2 regions of the Alterluteimonas muca genome follow, and region 2 is predicted to be linked to the other one. Evidence: predicted binding sites of a transcription regulator. Region 2 holds the regulator's gene; the other holds the start of a gene.

Region 1 (7,047 bases), on a different contig from region 2:
CGCTGTCGCCTGGCTGGCTGCGCGCCAGCATCAGGTGGTCGCCGCCCAGCAGGCACACATGCAGGCGCGAGCGCGTGGGATCGGCTTCGTTGGTCAGGAAGCCGCGCTTGCGCAGTGCGGGCCGCAACGCGTTGCCGAACGCGCGCGCCAGCGCCGAAAGCGGCTTGCCGGCATCGGAGTCGGGATGCTCGACCCACAGTTCGCCGTAACGCCCGGCGCCCTGCAGGGTGTCGAGCACGGGGGTGAGGCGGTCCTTCGGGTCGAGGCCGGTCAGCTCGGCCAGCAGCACGGCCTTCTGGCGTGCGAAGACCAGCTCGCGGAACGGCAGTGCCTGCACCAGCGGCACGCCTGCCTCGGCGGCGTGGAACAGCACGTAGCCCTCGTCGCGACCGGCGCGCGCCCAGCCGCCGATCCCGGCCAGCGCGGCGCGCTCGGTCAGTTCGGCGGCGAGATCGGCCTCGAAGCCGGCGCGGCAATAGCACAGCAGTGCCGGGGTGGTGAGGTCGGCCATCAGTAGCGTGCTCCGCCAGTGGCCGAATAGGCCGCGAGCACCGCGCGGGCGTCGTCGCGGCGCAGGTCGCGCACCACCTCGATGCCGCGCCGCTGCAGTTCCTCCGGCCAGTCGGCCGGCAGCGGGCCCTCGTCGAACTCCGTCAGGGCCTCAACATCTTCGGCGCGCGCACCGATCAGCAGCCGGTCGATGCCGGCCCACACCGCCGCGCCGAAGCACTGGCAGCAGGGTTGGGCGGAAGTCGCCAGCGTGTACGGCGCGCCCGTCGCGTTGAGCCGCGGGGTCTGCAGGCGCTGCTGGGCGAGCATGAAGGCCATCGTTTCCGCATGCGCGACCGAGCAGTTCGTCGGCATCACCCGGTTGACGCCCACCGAGACGATGCGGTCCCCGGGGCCGAACACCGCCGCGCCGAACGGGCCGCCGCTGGCGGCATCGACGTTGCGGCGCGCGAGGTCGATGGCGAGCGCGATCTTGGCGTCGTCATCGGGGTAGGCGCGGCCGGTATCGACCGCCTCGTGCACCCATGCCGGCAGGGTGAGGTGGACCTGGGCGTAGAGCATCAGCGTGCCACCGGAGCGGCGGTGTCGACCGCCTCGCAGCGGCTGGCGACGCAGGCGCAGGCCTGGATCTCGCGGAAGCCGCATACCGAGGCCATGCCGCTGCGCTGGCACTCGGCCATCACCGCCCGGGGGTCGGCCGGGCTGTCGACGTTGACGCAGGCCGGGAAGGTGCCGCAGCAGTTGCCGACATCCTTGACCGTGCAGTCGCTGTCGACCCTGCAGCTGGTGTCGAGGGTGGGCACCTGGCCGGCGCCGGCCGCAGTGCCGTCATCGGCCACCGGCGTGGGCGCAGGCGTTGCCTCGGCTTCGGGGCCGGACGCCGTGGGCGCCGCGCATGCCGCGAGCGACAGCGCGAGCAGCAGCGCGAACAGGTGGAACATTCGGAAGGTCATGGTCGGTTTCTCAGGCCTTTGCGGCCCAGGTGTCGCGCAGGGTCACGCTGCGGTTGAACACCGGCGCGTCCCTGCGGTGGTCATGGCGGTCGGCGACGAAGTAGCCGAGGCGTTCGAACTGGAACGACTGTTCGGGCGCGGCATCCGCGGCGGCGGGTTCCACCCACGCGCGCACTTCGCGAATGGAGTCCGGGTTGATGTGGTCGCGGTAGGTCTTCCCGCCGCTCTCGTCATCGGGGTTCTCGACCACGAACAGGCGATCGTAGAGGCGCACCTCGGCGGCCACCGCATGGCGCGCGCTGACCCAGTGGATGGTGCCCTTGACCTTGCGGTTGGCGCCTTCCATGCCGGGCCGCGATTCCGGATCCAGCGCGCCGCGCAGTTCGACCACATGGCCGGCGTCGTCCTTGACCACCTCGTCGACGCGCACGATGCCGGCGCCGCGCAGGCGCACCTCGCCCCCGGGCACCAGCCGCTTCCAGCCCTTCGGCGGCACCTCGGCGAAGTCCTCGCGCTCGATCCACAGCTCGCTTGCGAACGGCACCTGGCGCACGCCGAGCGATTCGTCCTTGGGATGGTTGGGGAAGGCCAGCGCTTCCTCGTGCTCCGCGGGCAGGTTGGTCAGCACCAGCTTCAGCGGGTCGAGCACCGCCATGCGCCGCGGCGCGTGGGCGTCGAGATCCTCGCGCAGCGCGCCTTCCAGCACCGAGAAGTCGATCACCGAGTTCTGCTTGCTGATGCCCACGCGCTCCACCAGCAGGCGCAGCGATGCCGGCGTATAGCCGCGTCGGCGCAGGCCCTGCAGGGTGTACATGCGTGGGTCGTCCCAGCCGTCGACCAGACCATCGGCGACCAGCTGGGTGAGCTTGCGCTTGCTCATCACCGTGTAGTTGATGTTGAGCCGCGAGAACTCGATCTGGCGCGGCTTGCCGGCTTCGATCGGCAGCCCCTTCGCCGCCAGCGGTGCCAGCAGTTGCGGGTTGCCGGCGAGGTCGACGTTGTCCACGCACCAGTCGTACAGCGGGCGGTGGTCCTCGAATTCCAGCGTGCACAGCGAGTGGGTGACGCCCTCGATCGCGTCGCCCAGCGCGTGGGCGAAGTCGTACATCGGGTAGATCGGCCAGGCATCGCCGGTGTTCTGGTGCGGCACGTGCTTGATCCGGTACAGCGCCGGGTCGCGCAGGTTGATGTTGCCGCTGGCCATGTCGATCTTCGCGCGCAGGGTGCGCGCGCCATCGGCGAACTCGCCGGCGCGCATGCGCCGGAACAGGTCGAGGTTCTCCTCGACGCTGCGGTCGCGGAACGGCGAGTGGCGGCCGGGCTCGGTGAGCGTGCCGCGGTACTCGCGCACCTGCTCGGCGGACAGGTCGCAGACGAACGCCCTGCCGTCCCGGACGAGCTTCTCGGCCGCCAGGTAATAGACCTCGAAGTAATCCGAGGCATGGCGCAGGTCGGCCCATTCGTATCCCAGCCAGCGCACGTCATCCTGGATCGCGGCGACGAACTCCGGGTCCTCCTTCGCCGGATTGGTGTCGTCGAAGCGCAGGTTGCAGCGGCCGCCGAACTCCTGGGCGATGCCGAAGTCCAGGCAGATCGCCTTGGCGTGGCCGATATGCAGGTAGCCGTTGGGCTCCGGCGGGAAGCGGGTGCGGATGGCGCTGTGCCTGCCGCTGGCGAGGTCGTCACGCACGATCTGGCGGATGAAGTCGCGACGCAGGGGGGCATCGGTCGGGGTGGCGGTATCGGGGGAGGCGTCAGCGGTCATCTGGGATCGGCGGATACAGGGGATGCGGGGGCGGGGCGCAGGGCGGCCGTCGCGGATCGCACAGTGTAGGCGAGCGCGCCGCGCGCGGCCCGTGGCCCCGGCTGGCCCGGGCCCGGAACGCCGGCGGCGCGACCGGGCGCTAAAGCAGGCAGTGGTGCTGCCGATAACCATCCTGGTGGGGACCAGGCGCGCGGGCATTTGTGACGGCCATAACATTCCTGTCCCTACCATCCGCCGTCCAGCCCGATCGGGCACTCACATCCGGGAAGTGAACATGGCGACCGCAGGGGGCGGCACCGTGCAGGGATCCACGCCGTCGGGGACGGTGCGGTGAGTCCTGCCCGCAGGTGGGCGCCGTCGCCGGAACTGGTCGCCACGCTCGGCTTCGCGGCGCTGCTGCTGTTGCTGGCATCGGCGCTGGTGGGGCTGGGTGGAGACCCGTCGGACGGGCTGCGACCCGCCGGGGTGGTGCGTGTCGAGGGCGCACGTGCGTCCTCGGGTTATCTGGCGCTGCCGGCCGGCGCCGATGGCGGCACCCGCGCGCAACTGCGCTGGGAGCTGCCTCCGAGGATGGAAGGCGATGCCCGCTGGGTGGTCTGGGTGCCGCGCGTGCCGGTGGACCGGCTGCAGTTCACCGGCGCCGACTGGGCCGGGCCGCCGCATGATTTCTTCCGCCCGCGGGTGGCGCAGGCGTTCCCCGGCGGGTTCCGCTCGGTGCCACCCGAGCCGGCGGGGCCGGTGCTGGAGCTGGATCTCGACGTGTTCGCCGACGGCCGTGTCGGCGTGTTGCCGCTGCTGGTGCGCGAAGACCATGCGGTGATGCTCGAGCAGCGCGCCTCGGCGATGTCGGCCGCGGTCTATGCGGTACTGCTGGTGCTGGCCCTGCTGGCGCTGTCGCTGTATGCCGCCGCCCGCGACCGCGCATTCCTCGGCTATTTCGCCTGCGCGCTGTCCACTCTGCTGTTGCTGGCCGCCCTCAACGGCCACCTGTACCGGTTCGCCGGGCTGTCGTTCCTCGGTGCCTGGGGGATCCAGGGCGTGCACGCGCTGATCCTGGTGTTCCTGCTGGCCTGGACCCGGCTGCTCGAGGTCTATGCCGGCGCCACGCTGCATGCGCGGGCACGCCAGGCGCTTTCGGCCTTCCGCTGGACGGCGCTGGTGCTGGTCGGCCTGTGCCTGGTCGACGTACCGGCGTTCAACGAGCTGCTGGGACCCGCGACCCTGGCGCTGTGGGTGGCGACCGGGATTGCCGGCGTGGCGTGGATGACGGTGGCGGTGCGCCGTCGGCTGGCGATGGCCTGGCCGCTGCTGGCACTGCATGTGCTCACCTATGCGGCACTGCTGGCCTACGAGTTCTCGCCGGGCTGGAACCTCGCGAATCCGCTGCTTGCGCGCTTCGCCTTCCAGGCCGGCATGGTCACCACCCTGACCCTGTTCGCGGTGGGCCTGGTGTCGCGCATCGCCGACTTCCGCGACCAGCGCGACCGCGACCGCCTGGCGCGGCTCGACAGCGAACGGCGGATGGCGCGCGAGGCCGCCCGCGGCGCCTATGCACATGCGCTGCAGGCCGGCCTGCGCACGCTCGGCCCCGGCGATATCGAGTGGACCGCCTTCCGGCTGCTGTTCGACCACCTGCTTCCACTGCTGCCGGTGCGCTCCGCGGTGGCGGTCGCGCAGGGTTTCCACGGTGCGGAGATGATGGTGGTGCATCCCGCGGCGGGCCGCGACCAGGTGGTCGCCGACCTCGAGCGGCGCGCGCTGCCGCTGCGACGGGCGGCCACGGCCGGGCTGCCGCGGCAGGAGCTGCTGGGCGACGAGCGCGGTGCGCGCACCGAGGCCCTGCTGCCGCTGCAGGTGCGCGCGCCCGGCTGGGGCGCGGTGCTGCTGCAGCGCGACGGCAGCGAGGGGTTCAGCGCCGAGGAGATGGCGCTGGCGATGGAATTCACGCGGCTGGCGCAACTGCACGTGGAACAGGCCGTGGTGACCGCCAACCTGCGCCGCTCGGCGGAAATGGACGCCCTGACCGGGTCGCTCAACCGCCGATCGGTCGACCAGTGGCTGCTGCGCAGCTTCAACGAGGCCGAGCGCGGCGGGCAGCCGCTCTCGGTGATCCTGGTCGACCTCGACCACTTCAAGTCGATCAACGATCAGCACGGGCACGTTGCCGGCGACCACTGCCTGCGCACGGTGGCTACGGCATTGCGCAGGGCGGTGGGTGAGGGCGCGCTGTTCGGGCGCTATGGCGGCGAGGAGTTCATCGCCATCCTTCCCGGCATCGCCGCCGCGCCCGCGCGCGACACCGGCGAGCGCATGCGCAGCGCGGTCGAGCAGCTGGACGTGCGCTGGGAGGACAAGGCCCTGCGACTCACGGTGAGCGTGGGGCTGGCCACCCGGCGCGATGGCGAGCGCTCGCCGCAGGACACCGTCGACCGCGCCGACAAGGCGCTGTACGCGGCCAAGCGGCTGGGCCGCAACTGCGTGCAGGTGGCGCCCGCCGTGTTCACCTGACCGGCGCACGCGGGCCGCTGCTACGCTGCGGCGCCCGTCGAAGCCTCTCGCCCGTGCAGGACTCCCCCGCCCGCAGTACTGCCCTGGCCTGGATGCTCGCCGGCGCGGTGCTGATCGGCAGCAACGGCCTGATGGTGCGGCTGGCCGACACCGCGCCGACGGTCTCGGCGTTCTACCGCATGCTGTTTGCAGCGGCGATGCTGGGTGCGCTGGTGGCGGCGCGCGGCGACTGGCGTCCGCTGCCGCGCGCGGTGTGGGTGCTGGCACTGCTGCCGGCCGCTGCGTTCGCCGCCGACCTGTGGCTGTGGCATCGCAGCATCCTGCTGGTCGGGCCGGGCCTGGCCACGCTGCTGGCCAATGCGCAGGTGTTCTTCATGGCGCTGGCCGGCGTGCTGCTGTTCGGCGAGCGCATCGGTCCTCGCTTCGTGGCCGGCATCGCGCTGGCGTTCTTCGGCCTGTGGCTGCTGCTGGGCGGCGACTGGGTGGATCTGCCGGCCGATTACCGCTGGGGCGTGTGGCTGGGGCTTGCCACCGGGCTGTGCTACGCCGTGTACAACATCGGCCTGCGCCATGTGCAGCGTGCCGGCAGCGCACTGGCGCCGGAGCGGCGCGCGCCCATCGCCCAGGTGCTGGCGGTGGTCTCGGCGCTGTGCGCGGTGCTGCTGGGCATGGCCGGCGTCGCCGAAGGCGTGTCCTTCGTGATCCCGGACCTCGCAACGCTCGGCTGGTTGCTGTTGCTGGCCGGGGTGGGCCACTGCCTGAGCTGGGTCCTGATCTCGCGGGCGATGCAGCAGTTGCCGGTGGCGGTGGTCGGCCTGCTGCTGCTGGCGCAGCCGGTATGCGCGTTCCTGCTCGACCTCGCGGTGCTCGACCGCGGCACCTCGCCGCGCGAATGGATGGGCCTGGCGTTGACGCTGGCCGGCATCTTCCTGGCCGGGTTGCGCCAGCGCCGACCCGAGGCGGGCCGGGCTTGAAGCCGGCCCGGCCGCGCCCCACTCAATCAGGTGCGGCGACGGGCCGCGTGCGTGGAGCGAGCCGATGTTCGGGATTGGTGCCTGGAAACAGCGGATGCCGCGTCCGCAGGACGCGCTGCCCGGCCGCGCGGACCCGCTGCCGCTGCACAACCGCCACCACGTGCATGGCCGTCCGCTGCGCGACGCCTTCGAGGGCCTGTCGCAGGTGCAGTTCGGCATGGGCTGTTTCTGGGGCGCCGAACGGGTGTTCTGGTCGCTGCCGGGGGTGGAAACCACCGCGGTCGGCTATGCCGGCGGGCATACGCCCAATCCCACCTACCGCGAGGTCTGCAGCGGG
Region 2 (7,047 bases):
GGCGGCAGGCCGAGTTCGCCGAAACCCTCGTGCACGCCACGCACGATCGATGCGACGCGGCGGATGATCTGCCCGCCGAGGTCCTGGTGGCTCTGTGCCAGCGCCATCTCGCGCAGGTTGTCGCGCAGCGCCTCGACGGTACCGGCCTGGCTGTCGTCGAGCGGGCCGTCCTTGAGGCGGGCGACCAGCGCACGGCTGTCGTCGATCAGGTCGAGGGTGCGATGGGTGGCCTCCTCGGTCATCGCCACCACGTGGTCGAGGCGGGCGCAGGCGTCGTCGAGGTTGCCGCCCGACGGTGCCGGGGGCAGGGCATCGAGCGCCTGTTCGAGCTCGCGCGCCAGCCGGCCGAGGCCGCTGACCAGCGTATGCGCGCGCGATGCGGCGATCGCATCGACGTGGCGGCGCCAGGCGTCCTCGTCGCCGCGCTCCAGCGCGTCGAGTGCATCCTGCAGCAGGCGCGCGACCGGGACGTCGTCCGCCACCGCCGCGTTCAAGCGCCGCCCCCGAGGCGTTCGAACACCTTGTTGAGCTTCTCTTCCAGGGTCTGCGCGGTGAACGGCTTGATGATGTAGCCGTTCACGCCGTTCTGCGCGGCCTCGATGATCTGTTCGCGCTTGGCCTCGGCGGTCACCATCAGCACCGGCAGGGTGCGGAACTTGGCATCGGCGCGGATCTCGCGCAGCAGCTCGATGCCGGTCATGCCGGGCATGTTCCAGTCGGTGATCACCAGCTCCACCGCATCCTGCCGCAGCACGGCCAGCGCGCTGTGGCCGTCCTCGGCTTCCACGGTGTTGTTGAAGCCGAGGTCGGTCAGCAGGTTCTTGATGATCCGCCGCATCGTCGAGAAGTCATCGACGATCAGCACGCGCATGTTCTTGTTCAAAAGGGGCTCCAGTAAAACGATGGCATCAGTCGTCGTCGCCGATGCCGGTATCGGCGAGTTCGAACGCGGTCAGCCGCCCGCGCAGCCGCACCACCGCCTGGCCATGGATCTGGCACACGCGTGATTCGCTGACGCCGAGCACCGCGCCGATCTCCTTGAGGTTGAGTTCCTGCTGGTAGTACAGCGACAGCACCAGCTGCTCGCGTTCGGGCAACAGGCCGATCGCGGCGGCGAGTTCGCGGCCGAATTCGCCGCGCACCATTGCTTCCTGGGGGGTGGGCCCGCCACGACGCGCGGGCTCGACCTCGCCGTGGTCCTCGACGTGCGAGTCCAGGCTCAGCACCTGGCCGCGCGCGGCGTCTTCCAGCAGGCGCATGTAGTCGGCCAGCGGCAGCCCGAGCTTGTCGGCGACTTCCTGCGCCGCGGCGGCGCGGCCGGTGGCCTGCTCGATCGAACGGATCGCGGCGGCGGCTTCGCGCGCGCGGCGGTGCACCGAACGCGGCACCCAGTCGCCACGGCGGATCTCGTCGATCATCGAACCGCGGATGCGGATCGAGGCATAGGTCTCGAACGAGGCGCCCTGGTCGGCGTCGTAGCTGCGCGAGGCTTCGAGCAGGCCGATCATGCCGGCCTGCACGAGATCGTCGATCTCCACGCTGGCCGGCAGTCGCGCCGCCAGGTGGTGGGCGATGCGGCGCACCAGTTCGGCATGCTGGACGATCGGATCCGGCGCGCTGCTGCGCTGGATGTCCTGGTAGTGGCGGGCGGCCATGCTCATGCCGGCACCCCCTGGCGCAGCATCCGCTCGACGAAGAACTCGACATGCCCGCGTGGCGCGGTCGGCGCCTGCCAGCGGGCGGTGCGGCGGGCGATCTCGGCCAGCGCACGCGCCGACGGGCTCGACGGGTAGGCGCGCACCACCGCCTGCTGGCGCTGCACCGACATCCGCAGCCATTCGCACTGCGGAACCGCGCCGAGGTAGTTCAGCGACACGTCGCCGATGAAGCGCTCGCACACGCGCGACAGCTTCTCGTACAGGCCGCGGCCTTCCTGCGGGCTGCGCACCATGTTGGCCACCACCTGCACCTGGCCGACGCCGCGCTCGCGTGCCAGCACCTTGATCAGCGCATACGCATCGGTGATCGACGCCGGCTCGTCGCAGACCACCACCAGGGTGTCCTGCGCGGCCTGGCAGAAGGTCAGCACCGAATCGGTGATGCCGGCGGCGGTGTCCACCACCAGCATGTCGAGATCGCGCTGCAGGTCGTTGAAGACGTTGACCAGCCCGGCATGTTCGGCGGGGCGCAGTTCCGCCATGTGCCGGCGGCCGGAGGCGGCGGGGACGATCATCACGCCCGACGGGCCGTCGAGGATCACCTCGTCGAGGCTGCAGCGCCCGGCCACCAGGTCGGCCAGCGTGTAGCGCGGCGACAGCCCCAGCAGCACGTCGACGTTCGCCAGGCCGAGGTCGGCATCCAGCAGCAGGGTGCGCTTGCCGAGCTCCGACAGCGCGATCGCCAGGTTCGCCGACACATTGGTCTTGCCCACGCCGCCCTTGCCACCGGTGACGGCGAGGGTGCGCACGGGGGCGGGCACGGGCGGAACGGCGACGGACATCGGCGGCAGGGTCTCAGGCGACAGCATGGGTGTGCTCCGGGGCGGAATGCTCGGATGCCATGGGCTTATCGGCATCGCGGCGGAGATCTTCAAGGCGAAGTACCAGGTGGGCCGCATTGGCCCGGCTCAGGTCTTCAGGGATGCGCTGGCCGTCGGTGGTCCAGGTCAGCGGCAGCTGGTGGTCGACCACCACCGACAGCGCGCTGCCGAGTCGGCTGGTCTCGTCGAGCTTGGTCAGCACCACGCCCTGCGGGCGCGCGTGCTCGAAGCGGCGGACGACTTCATCGAGGTCGGCGAAGTGGGTGTTGGCCGGCAGTACCAGCAGGGTGCGCACCTGGCGCGCGGCGCGCAGCCAGTTCAGCTGGCCGGCGAGGGCACGGTCGCGCTGGCTCAGGCCGGCGGTGTCCACCAGCACCAGCCGGTAGTCCTGCAGCTTCTGCAGCAGCTGCAGCAGGCCGGCCTCGCTGTCGGCCTCGTGCACGGCGATGCCGAGCTGGCGGCCGTAGCTGTGCAGCTGCTCGCGGCCACCGACGCGCGCGGTGTCGGTGGTCACCAGGGCGACGTCGCGCGGCTGGTACTGCGACGCATAGAGTGCGGCCAGCTTTGCAATCGTGGTGGTCTTGCCGGCACCGGTCGGGCCGACCAGGGCGATCACCCCGGCCTCGTGCAGCGGATCGACCGGGCAGATCGGCAGCCTGCGCGAGATCAGGCCGAGCATCAGCCCGCGCGCGCGGTGGGCCGGGGTGTCGGCGGGAATCTGCAGCACCACGTCGCGGGTGATGCCGGCATCGAAACCGTAGTCCTCCAGCAGTTCCATCGCCTGCGCGCGCACCGGCGAGCCGCGCAGGCGCTCGTCGGTGAGCCGCGCCATCTCGCGTTCGATCATCGTGCGCATCTGCGCCAGTTCGTCGCGCATGCGCGCCAGTTCGCCGTCGCTTGCAGGCGCGGGTGGCGTGGGCACCGCGGCCAGCACCGGCGCGGGCGGGGCGGGCGGTTCCGGCAGCGGCTCGATCATCGGCGCAACCGGCGGACGGGTGCGCGCCAGCAGTTCGGCGAAGGCGGGGCCGTCGAATTCGTCGGCGACGTCGAGTGCATTGGCCACCGCGGTCGGCTCCGCCGGTACCTCGATCGCGCGCGGTGCAACCGGGATGGAAGCAGGCGCAGGTTGGGCCACAGGTGTGGGCGCGATCGGTGCGGCAGCCCCTGCCGGCGCGGCGGGCGGGGCGAGGTCGCGCAGCCAGCGCTCGGCCGGGGCCAGTGGGCGTTCCGGGGCGGCCACCACCGGGGCCGGGGCTTCGGCCGCGGCGCGCGGCTGCGCCTCGAGGGCACGCTGCAGGCAGGCTTCGTCGTAGTTGCTGGCCGCCACGATCTCCACGCCCTCGTCGGTGCGGCGGTTGGAGAGGATCACGGCATCGGGTCCATGGGCATCGCGCACCATCTGCAGTGCGGTGCGCATGTCGGCGGCGACGAAGCGGCGGATGTTCATGGTTGTTGCCCGTGTTGCGAAGGGGGTGATGCGTTGCTCAATTGATCGTGCCCACCAGCTTCAGGCGCCGGTCCTCCGGGACTTCCGTGTAGGCCAGCACCGACAGTCCGGGCACGCTGTGGCGGACCAGGCGCGCCAGCGCAGCGCGCACCTGGCTGGGCACCAGCACCACCGCCGGTTCGTTCCTGGCCTCCTGCTGGCCCGCGCAGTCGGCGAGGCTCTGCTGCAGACGTTCGGCCAGGCCCGGTTCCAGTGCGGCCCCGGCGCCCTGCGCGGAATCCTGCAACACCCGTTCCAGCGTCGGCGCCAGCGTGTACACCGGCAGTTCGATGGCGGGCCCGGCGATTTCCTGGACGATGAAGCGGCCCAGCGCGGTGCGCACCGCCGCGGTCAGCTGGGTCGGGTCCTGGGTATGGGCCGCGTGCTCGACCAGCGACTCGGCGATGCGCCGCAGCTGGCGCACCGGGATGCGTTCGATCAGCAGGTTCTGCAGCACCCGCACCACCACCGCCAGCGGCAGCGACTTCGGCGTCAGGTCCTCGGCGAGCTTGGGCGTGCTGCGCGCAAGCGTTGCCAGCAGCTGCTGCACTTCCTCGTGGCCCAGCAGTTCCGGCGCCTGCTCTCGCACCAGGTGCGAGAGGTGGGTGGCGACCACGGTGGCGGGATCGACCACCGTGTAGCCGGCGGCCTCCGCCTGGGCGCGCTGCAGCGGCAGGATCCACAGGGCGTCGAGCCCGAACGCCGGGTCCTTGCCGGGGATGCCCTCGATCGGATGCAGGGTGCCGCCGGGGTCGAGTGCGAGCAGGCGGTCGGGATGGATGTCGGCGGTGGCCACCGGCACGCCATGCACCAGCAGGCGGTAGGCGGTGGGCGCGAGCTCGAGGTTGTCGCGGATATGCACCGGCGGGATCAGGAAGCCGATGTCCTGGGTGAGCTTGCGGCGCACCGCCTTGATCCGCGCCATCAGCTCGCCGCCCTGGGCCTTGTCGACCAGCGGGATCAGCCGGTAGCCCACTTCCAGCCCGAGCGGATCGACCGGGCGCAGGTCGTCCCAGCCGAGCTCGGCGGTGGCGGCCTGTTCGGGCGAGGGCAGGGCGGGATCGGGATTGGCCGCGGCCTGCTCGGCCTCGATGCTGCGCTTGCGCATGTGCCAGGCCGCGTAGCCCACCACGGCCGCCAGGCTCAGGAAGGCCAGGTTCGGCATGCCGGGCACCAGGCCCACGACCAGCAGGATCGACGCCGCGATGGTCAGCGCCTTGTACTGGCCGAACACCTGGCCGGTGACCGCACCGCCCATGTCCTGCGAGCGCGAGGCGCGGGTCACCAGCAGGGCGACCGCCGACGACACCAGCAGGGCGGGGATCTGCGAGACCAGGCCGTCACCGATCGACAGCAGGGTGTAGGTCGCCGCGGCATCGCCGGCGCCCATCCCGTGCTGGAGCACGCCGATGGCAAGCCCGCCGATCACCGTCACGAACAGGATCAGCAGGCCGGCGATCGCATCGCCGCGGATGAACTTGCTGGCACCGTCCATCGCGCCGTAGAAGTCCGCCTCCTGGCGGACCTCCTCGCGACGGGCCTTGGCTTCCTCGCGCGTCAGCAGGCCGGCATTGAGGTCGGCGTCGATCGCCATCTGCTTGCCGGGCATGGCGTCGAGGATGAAGCGCGCGGTCACTTCGGAGACGCGGCCGGCGCCCTTGGTGACGACCACGAAGTTGATGATGGTGAGGATCGCGAAGGCGACGATGCCGACGGCGAAGTTGCCGCCGATCACGAACTCGCCGAACGATTCGATCACCTTGCCGGCCGCACCGGGGCCGTTCTGGCCGTGCAGCAGGATGACGCGGGTGGAGGCCACGTTGAGCGCGAGGCGCAGCATCGTGGTGATCAGCAGCACGATCGGGAAGATGCTGAAGTCCAGCGGCCGCTGCACGTAGATCACCGCCAGCAGCACCACCAGCGAGATCGCGATGTTGAAGCTGAAAAGGATGTCGAGGATGGTCGGCGGCAGCGGCACCACCACCATCGCCAGCAGCGCCAGCACCACCAGCGGTGCGCCCAGGCCGTTGCGCAGCATGTCGAAGAAGCGCTTCGGCCCCGGCTGCATCAGCGCGGCGCTCATCGCGGTGCCCCGCGTGCGCCGTCAGCCTCGTCGACCTCGATATCGGCCAGCTGCGGCTGCGGCGTGCCCGCCCGCCAGTTGCGCAACTGGTAGACGTAGGAGAGCACCTGGGCAACGGCTGCGTAGAGTTTCACCGGGATTTCCTGGCCGATCTCCCCTTCCCGATACAAGACCCGTGCCAGAGGCGGTGCTTCGACCAGCGCGACCCGGTGCTGGGTGGCGACTTCGCGGATACGCAGCGCCAGTTCGTCGACGCCCTTGGCGACCACCTTCGGTGCGCGCATGTTGCCGCCGTCGTATTTCAGCGCCACCGCGTAGTGGGTGGGGTTGACCACGATCACGTCGGCGGTGGGCACGTCCTCCATCATCCGGCGCTGCGACATCTCCTGCTGCAGCTGGCGGATGCGGCCCTTGACCTCGGGCCGGCCTTCGGATTCCTTCATTTCCTCGCGCAGTTCCTGCCGCGTCATCATCAGCTTCCGCCGCCAGTTCCACTTCTGGTACGGCGCATCCATCAGCGCCAGCAACAGCAGCGCGGCGGCGGTGGCCAGCAGCATCCACAGCGCGAAGTGCAGACCGCCACGCGCGGCATCCTCCAGCGGCTGGTTGAGCATCGAGCGCAGCCGGTTGAGCCCGGGCCACAGGAACAGCGTGGCCGCGCCGCCAACCAGGGCCACGCGCAGCAGCGACTTCAGCAGCTCGGCGAAGCCTTCGGGTCCATAGATGCGCTTGAGCCCGGCCAGCGGGTCGAGCTTCTTGAGGTCGGGCACCAGGCCCTTGGTGGCGAAGTTGAAGCCGCCCATCGCCGCCGGGGCGATGAAGCACGCGGCCAGAGTGACCAGCAGCAGCGGCGCCAGGATCCACAGGAAGCCCAGCATCAGCTTCGCGGCATGGCCGAACAGCAGATGTGGCGATTCCAGCAGGGCCAGGTCGGGGGTC

What was found. Region 2 encodes FliA, which starts transcription of late flagellar genes. Its sites were predicted from a motif close to TAAAGTTTNNCNNNCNNNGGCCGATAA; they were not measured.
Region 1: the regulator FliA is predicted to act here: its motif matches at 3,369-3,395, upstream of LDO11_RS15870 (GGDEF domain-containing protein).

What each region holds. Positions count from the first base shown of each region.
Region 1 is NZ_JAIWPS010000011.1:87,074-94,120, forward strand. It holds gene rlmM (23S rRNA (cytidine(2498)-2'-O)-methyltransferase RlmM) at 1-511, opposite strand, end outside; gene LDO11_RS12765 (nucleoside deaminase) at 511-1,071, opposite strand; gene LDO11_RS12770 (hypothetical protein) at 1,071-1,463, opposite strand; gene LDO11_RS12775 (glutamine--tRNA ligase/YqeY domain fusion protein) at 1,474-3,228, opposite strand; gene LDO11_RS15870 (GGDEF domain-containing protein) at 3,559-5,736, shown strand; gene LDO11_RS12785 (DMT family transporter) at 5,790-6,710, shown strand; gene msrA (peptide-methionine (S)-S-oxide reductase MsrA) at 6,775-7,047, shown strand, end outside.
Region 2 is NZ_JAIWPS010000001.1:638,298-645,344, forward strand. It holds gene LDO11_RS02865 (protein phosphatase CheZ) at 1-494, opposite strand, end outside; gene cheY (chemotaxis response regulator CheY) at 491-883, opposite strand; gene LDO11_RS02875 (RNA polymerase sigma factor FliA) at 909-1,661, opposite strand; gene LDO11_RS02880 (P-loop NTPase) at 1,658-2,527, opposite strand; gene flhF (flagellar biosynthesis GTPase FlhF) at 2,514-3,986, opposite strand; gene flhA (flagellar biosynthesis protein FlhA) at 4,024-6,108, opposite strand; gene flhB (flagellar biosynthesis protein FlhB) at 6,105-7,047, opposite strand, start outside.